DNA from 3 places in the Comamonas sp. 7D-2 genome. Region 2 is predicted to be linked to each of the others. Evidence: riboswitches for the same ligand, from Rfam matches in the RefSeq annotation. Region 2 holds a riboswitch; each other region holds the start of a gene.
The links. Region 2 has a riboswitch for glycine ahead of MPZ60_RS16720 (trimeric intracellular cation channel family protein). Riboswitches for the same ligand answer to the same signal wherever they lie in the genome.
Positions count from the first base shown of each region.

Region 1: it holds a riboswitch for glycine, as region 2 does, so the genes downstream of both, gcvT (glycine cleavage system aminomethyltransferase GcvT) here and MPZ60_RS16720 (trimeric intracellular cation channel family protein) in region 2, are expected to answer to the same signal.
Region 3: it holds a riboswitch for glycine, as region 2 does, so the genes downstream of both, MPZ60_RS05075 (D-amino acid dehydrogenase) here and MPZ60_RS16720 (trimeric intracellular cation channel family protein) in region 2, are expected to answer to the same signal.

Region 1 is NZ_CP094238.1:2,542,249-2,544,506, forward strand. It holds gene gcvT (glycine cleavage system aminomethyltransferase GcvT) at 1-1,024, opposite strand, end outside; glycine riboswitch at 1,089-1,214, opposite strand; glycine riboswitch at 1,234-1,344, opposite strand; gene MPZ60_RS11695 (energy transducer TonB) at 1,433-1,975, opposite strand; gene MPZ60_RS11700 (2,4'-dihydroxyacetophenone dioxygenase family protein) at 2,168-2,258, shown strand, end outside.
Region 2 is NZ_CP094238.1:3,640,332-3,642,589, reverse strand. It holds gene mnmC (FAD-dependent 5-carboxymethylaminomethyl-2-thiouridine(34) oxidoreductase MnmC) at 1-266, opposite strand, end outside; gene MPZ60_RS16720 (trimeric intracellular cation channel family protein) at 430-1,095, opposite strand; glycine riboswitch at 1,148-1,266, opposite strand; glycine riboswitch at 1,280-1,372, opposite strand; partial or broken gene MPZ60_RS16715 (IS5 family transposase) at 1,601-2,258, opposite strand, start outside.
Region 3 is NZ_CP094238.1:1,124,829-1,127,086, reverse strand. It holds gene MPZ60_RS05080 (amino acid permease) at 1-591, opposite strand, end outside; glycine riboswitch at 1,135-1,234, shown strand; gene MPZ60_RS05075 (D-amino acid dehydrogenase) at 1,406-2,258, shown strand, end outside.

The DNA.
Region 1 (2,258 bases), 1.1 Mb from region 2:
TGACATAGGCCAGCGCCACAGGCTGGTTGAGCGTGGGGCTGAGCAGGCCGCTGGTGATGTGGCCGATATGCTGTCCGTCCATGTTTTCCAGCACGGCGGGCTCGCGCACGGGAATGCGTTCCAGCGCGATCAGACCCACGCGCTTGCGGCGCAGCGACTGAGGGTTCTGCAATTGCTCTAGCACGATGGTCGCACCGGGAAAACCGCCCTCGCGCTCGCCGCCGGTGCGGCGAACCTTCTGCATGGCCCAGTTCAGCGCGGCTTCGACCGGCGTGGTGCTGGTGTCAATGTCGTTGCCGTACAGGCAAAGTCCGGCTTCAAGGCGCAGCGAGTTGCGCGCGCCCAGACCGATAGGGGCCACCTCGGGCTGTGCCAGCAGCGCTTCGGCAAAGGCTTCGGCAGCATCGCCGGGCAGGGAGATTTCGAAACCGTCCTCGCCCGTATAGCCGCTGCGCGTGATGTAGAGCGCATGGCCTTGCCAGTCGAAGTGGTTGCCGGTCATGAAGACCAGTTGCGTCACTCCAGGAATCAGGCGCGAGAGGGCTGTGGCAGCTTGCGGACCTTGCAGGGCCAGCAGGGCGCGATCGGGCAATGGGACGACCTCGCAGCGGCTACCGATGCGGTTCTGGATATGAGCGATATCGGCCTCTTTGCAGGCGCCGTTGACGATGAGGAACAGATCTTCGCCGCGGTTGACGAACATCAGGTCGTCGAGAATTCCGCCTTGTTCATCGAGCAGCAGGCCGTAGCGCTGCTTGTGCAGGCCCAGGTCCATGACATCGACGGGCATCAGCGATTCGAGCGCGGCGGCGGCATCGGGGCCGCGCAACAGCAACTGGCCCATGTGCGAGACATCGAACAGGCCGGCGGCCTTGCGCGTGTGCAGATGCTCGGCCATCAGGCCTTGAGGGTATTGCACAGGCATTGAGTAGCCGGCAAACGGCACCATGCGGGCACCCAGTTTCTGGTGCAGGGCAAACAGCGGCGTGGAACGCAGATCGGAAGAAGTGGCAGCAGCAGTCACAGGCAAGCGCTCCGGTGGTCAAAACCAAATGAGTGGCCATGCATGACAGGGTCATGCGTGGCGGGCTTGCCCTGCTGTCCGCTTTACCTGAGAGATTCGCTGCCTTTGCTTTCGCGGGCAGTTTGCTCCTTCGGTGGATGTCGGCGCACATACGAAATGACGGCCTGCATCTCTCTCCAGCAAGGGACGCTGCAGGCTCGCACACCTAGCAGCGCTTGTCAGTCCTTTTGCCTGAGCGTTTTGACACCGGGTTGGGGGTCTGCGCCTTCGGCGGTGCAAGGCAGCTTCAAGCTGCAGGCACTCTCTCCTGACGTTGGCGATTCTAGCGGTGGGCAAGGGGCTTGCACCACCGAATCGGATGGATTTTGGGGTTTTCGAGCACAGATCGCTGGAATTGAGCTTGCGGTCTCACTGCGGTTCTGTGTTCATGGCGGGCGTACGAGGAACATCGATCTCCTGGCGCGGAAACACCAGTTGGTAGGGCTGTTCGAAGCAGGACGTCACGGGCTGGCCCTGGCGCATGCCGGGCTTGAATTTCCAGCGTTCGAGCGAGCGCATGATGGACTTCACGATGCGGGGATCGGTATCGGCGGGCTGGTAGGCCACACGGCCGAGTTCGCCCTGGGCCGTGACTTCCAGGCGGAAGACCACCGTGGTCTCCAGCCCGTTCGGAAACCAGTGGGCGCTGATGAAAGGCGTGGTGTGGCGGCGTGGCTGCGGTTGCCGATCGAGCTGGGCGGGGGGTGTGCAGTCTGCCTTGATCCAGGCAGGCCAATTTACGGTTTGGCCTCCGGAAGCAGAGGCGGAGTCAGCCTGGGGCTGGGGAGTGATGTCGGCCACCTTAGGCGCCATGGCTGGGTTGCCAGCGCAGGCACTGAGCAGCAGAGCTCCCAAGACGGCCGCGTATGCAGCGTATGCAGCAAGACAGCGTGAGTGGCGTGAAGTATCCATGGCGGCATTCTCGGTCATCCCCAGTCGATTTCGGCAGACCTGGTGGAGTCGGTTGTTCAGCCAGGGCCGGGCTACCTTGCTCCAGAGCTTGTCCTGCAGGGGCAAACATCATGTCCGGCAGGGACTAAACAGAATTTTCCCCATGGATAGGATTATGACGTTCGTCAAAAAATGTTTATTCAAGGAGAGAAAATGCCCGAAAAAGCCACGAATGAATTCTGGAAATATCTGAAGCCGATTCCTGAATGTTTTCAGCCAGATGCGCAGCCAGAGGCTTATATTC
Region 2 (2,258 bases):
TCCTCGCGCGAGACAGGGTAGGCCTCCACCGAGACAAAATGCAGAATGCGCGGGCGTCTGAGGTCGGCTTTCCATGCCGCCCAGGTGACCAGGAAATTCAGGCCGAAGCCAAAGCCGGTTTCCAGAATGCGCCACTGCGCTGCATCGGCCCAGGCAGCTGGAAGATCGCAGCCACCGAGAAAAACCTGGCGGGCCTGGTCAAGGCCGCCCAGCTCGCTGTGATAGCGATCACCAAATCGGGTGTTGTAGGGGGTGCCATCCGGCATCCATGTGATCGGTTCAGACATGGAAAGTGAAACTACATGGGTAATGCATGGCGCAGTCTAGGTTAGAGCAGCCAAGCAAGGGCCGCCCCGCAGCGATGGCTGCGTCTCCCTCCTGCGTAGCAAGAGAGGGGGAAGGCGCGCAGCGCCACAGGGGGAGTCTCTATCACTCCCAGCGCTGCTGGTACGAAAAAACCGGCAGGCGCCATTTGAAACGAATGGCGGCCAGACGGAAGGCCAGACCGCCGGCAAAACACACGATGGTGCTGATATTGGGGCTGACATCCAGATAGCGCAGGCCCAGGAACATCAGGCATACCGACAGCGACACGCTGGCATACAGCTCGCGGCGGAACACCACGGGGACCTGGTTGCAGAGCACATCGCGCAAGATGCCGCCGCTGATGCCGGTAATCATGCCGGCCATGATGATGACGATGGTGGGGTAGCCCAGCTCCAGCGCGGTATTGCAGCCGATCAGCGAAAAGGCGATCAGTCCCATGGCGTCCAGCAGCAAAAACACCTGCTTGAGCCTGTGCATATGGCGTGCAATCACAGTGGTCAGCAGACCGAAGCTGATGACCAGATACACATATTCAGGGTGCTGGGTCCAGCCGATGGGGTAGTGGCCCAGCACCATGTCGCGGATGGTGCCGCCTCCCAGGGCAGTGACAAAGGCGATGACGACGACGCCGAAGATATCCATATTGCGCCGGCCTGCGGCGAGTGCGCCGGACATGGCTTCGGCGGTAATGGCCACCAGATAGATGACCAGCATGACGGTGAAGTTGGAGGCCTGGAACGAGTCCAGCAAAGAGACGGAAGGAAGCATGAAGGCACTTGAAAATAGACCAGCCACTCACATCGGCGGGAGTGTCCGGCTTGCCTCTCCCGCTGTCCTTTTACCTGAGAGTTGCGCATGAGCACCTTCGCGGTGGACATGCTTGCCCCTTCGGTGAGCCCTGCAGCTTGTGGTTGCGGGCTGCTCTCCAGTTGGCGATATCCGGGTCCTGTCAGACCCACCTGCGGTACTTATTGCCTGAGCGATTATGGGAGTTTGCGCCTTCGGCGGGAACCCTCGAAAGGCTCCGCTCTCCCGCGGGATGGGCGCGATTCTAGCTAGTTTCAGCGACTTTATTCGGGTTAATACCTGTATTGGTGTGTTTCTGCGGCTGCCAGCTCGGGGTGCGGAAGGGCGGTCTGAATCCGCCATGGCTCGCGCAAGCCCGCGTTTTCGTCTGTGAAGCCGCCCGCCATAAAAACTCATACGCGCGACAGCGAGAGGGCGTTGTTGCATATATCACCCCCAGGGCCAGATTTCCCAACCCCAGGTGTGGCTAGGCCACAGCCACCGTCTGCGGGCAGACCGGTTCAGTAGACCGATTGAGGATGGCGGCTCGAATGTGCAGTTCGTTAACTTGGCGCTCGAACGTGCGTGACATTACTCGTTCACCCAGGCGTTTGATGCAGTTCATCTTGGTCTCTACCGGGCTGCGCCGCTGGTAACCGCTCCAGCGTTTCCAGATACTTCACCCCAACCGTCTGCATGCGGCGATAGCTGCGTTGCGGTGCGCAAAGCCATCGCCTTTGCGCACCTTGGCATTCTTTCTTGGGGGAATGATGGGCGTGGCATTGCGCTGAATGACCGCCGCATGCACGTACTGCGTGTCATAAGCCCCATCGCCTGTCACTGTCAGCAGCGGCTCCTCGGCAGGAACTTGCTCCGCAACTGCGGCAACACTGCAGCGTTTGCGCATCAATACCGATGTGCAGCTTGCGCCATTGGCGGCGATGCTTTTTGCACTTCCACTCGCCTTCGCCAAGGAACTTGATGCCTGTGGAGTCAACCAGTCGGTGCAGGCCGGCTGCGCTAGAGCGGTATGCCACTTGCACATCCAGACGGCGTTGGCGGCGACACAATGTACTGAAGTCGGGAATTGGCCACAGCAATCCAGACAGCGCCAGTAGTGACGGAACAAAGCCTGTGGTCTGCCG
Region 3 (2,258 bases), 2.5 Mb from region 2:
TACATGGCCGTTGCTGATGATGCCGAACAGAATCAGCACGCCGGTGATCAGAAAGGCCACCACGGCCAGCACCTTGATCAGCGCGAACCAGTACTCGGCCTCGGCAAAGCCGCGCGCGGAAAACGCGTTCAGCCCCACCATCAGCAGCAGGAACAGGCCGCTCCAGACGATGCCGGGCACATCGGGAAACCAGTAGGCCATGACCAGTTGCGAGGCCACCAGGTCCACCGCCACCACCACAGCCCAGCTGAACCAGAAGTTCCAGCCCAGCGCAAAGCCGAAGCCTCGATCCACATAGCGCGAGGCATAGGTAGAGAAAGAGCCGGCCACAGGCATGAAGGCGGCCAGCTCGCCCAGGCTGGTCATGATGTAGTACACCATGATGCCGATGAGCAGATAGGTGAGCACGGCACCACCAGGGCCGATCTGGGCGATGGCCGAGCCGGAGGCCACGAACAGGCCCGTTCCGATGGCGCCGCCAATGGCAATCATGCTCAGGTGGCGCTGCTTGAGCACCCGGTGCAAGCGGGGCTGGTTATCGTCACCATCACCAGTCGGCGCGAGCTGCTGGCTTGAGTTGGGTTGGGACATAAATGTCTTGTTGTAATGGTTTGCGCCCGTCCGGACAAAACACCCAACCATCCCGCAGGCGCTGCGACAGGCAACGCAAAAAGGCGACCATGACGGTCGCGGGCAACAAGGACAAAGGAACGAAGCCATGACAGCAGAACGCCATGGCGGATAGGCCAGTTGCATCCTGAATCGGCAGCCACCCCAGTCGGGCGCTTCAATGGCAAAGCGGTGATATCGCCGGGCCCATTGACAGGCAAAGACGATATTTTGCCCAAATCCACCGCCGACCATGACCCGCCATGCCAATGCAGGGGCTGACTCTGGGGCTGCTCGGTGGCACTTGACAGCGTCTATCGCTATGAATTTAGAAGCACACTGCGCTTTAATAAATTCATTTTCATAGACAAACAATCCATATTTCATTGAAGGATAAGCGGCAAGCGCTATCAAATAGCGTGAACCCGACATGAGCAGCCATGGCTGGGCCCTGGCGCAGAAGTCTAGAAAACCCGTATATCCAGGCACCGCCGTTCTTCCTACATTTGCCCACAGGCTCTCAGCCCGGTGATGCCGAGAGAGACTGCAGCGCAAACTTGGCGTATGCAGCGCCGAAGGAGCAACCGCCCCGGAAACTCTCAGGCCAAAGGATCGGCATCGCTTTCACACACTCTGAAGAATGTCCGGACGTCATCGTCCGCCGGGCATACCGAAGGAGCAAGCGAGCAGCGCCGCAAGGCCCTGCCTCGTGAATCTCTCAGGTCCAGAACAGAGGGGGCGTCCGCTGCGCATGTTGCGCACGGGCTCCACCCTTGACGTTTCTGGAATCTGAATCATGAAGACAATCGCCGTCATCGGCGGTGGCATCACGGGCGTGACCACCGCCTACGCCCTCGCACGCCTCGGATTTTCCGTCACCCTGTTCGAGAAGCAGCGCTATGCCGCCATGGAAACCTCGTTCGCCAATGGCGGCCAGCTCTCGGCCTCGAACGCCGAGGTCTGGACCCATTGGTCCACCATCGTCAAGGGCCTCAAGTGGATGCTCAAGAGCGATGCTCCGCTGCTGCTCAATCCCAGGCCCAGCTGGCACAAGATTTCCTGGTTCTGCCAGTTTCTCGCTGCCATCCCCCATTACGAGAAAAACACCGTGGAAACCGCCAGGCTGGCGATTGCGGCACGCGAGCACCTGTTTGACTGGGCGTCCAGCGAAGGCATTGACTTCGATCTGAAACAAAAAGGCATCTTGCATATCTACCGCGACCGAGCAGGCTTTGAACATGCGGGCAAGGTTTCCCAGTTGCTGGCCAAAGGCGGCCTGGAACGCCGCGCCGTGACACCGCAGGAGATGCGCTCCATAGAGCCGACCCTGTCCGGAACCTTCTACGGCGGCTACTTCACCGAGAGCGACTCCACGGGCGACATCCACAAGTTCACCAGCGGCCTGGCTGCTGCCTGCGAACGACTGGGCGTGCAATGCCGCTACGGCCAGGAAATCATGTCGGTGAACAGCAACGGCAAGCAGGCCAGCGTGACCGTGCGCCTGGGTCTGGAAACCGAGACCTCGACTTTCGACGCCATGGTGGTCTGCGCAGGCACGGCCAGCCGCGCCCTGGCCGCCCAGCTCGGCGACAGCGTCAACATCTATCCGGTCAAGGGCTATTCCATCACGGTCAATCTGCCGGACGAAG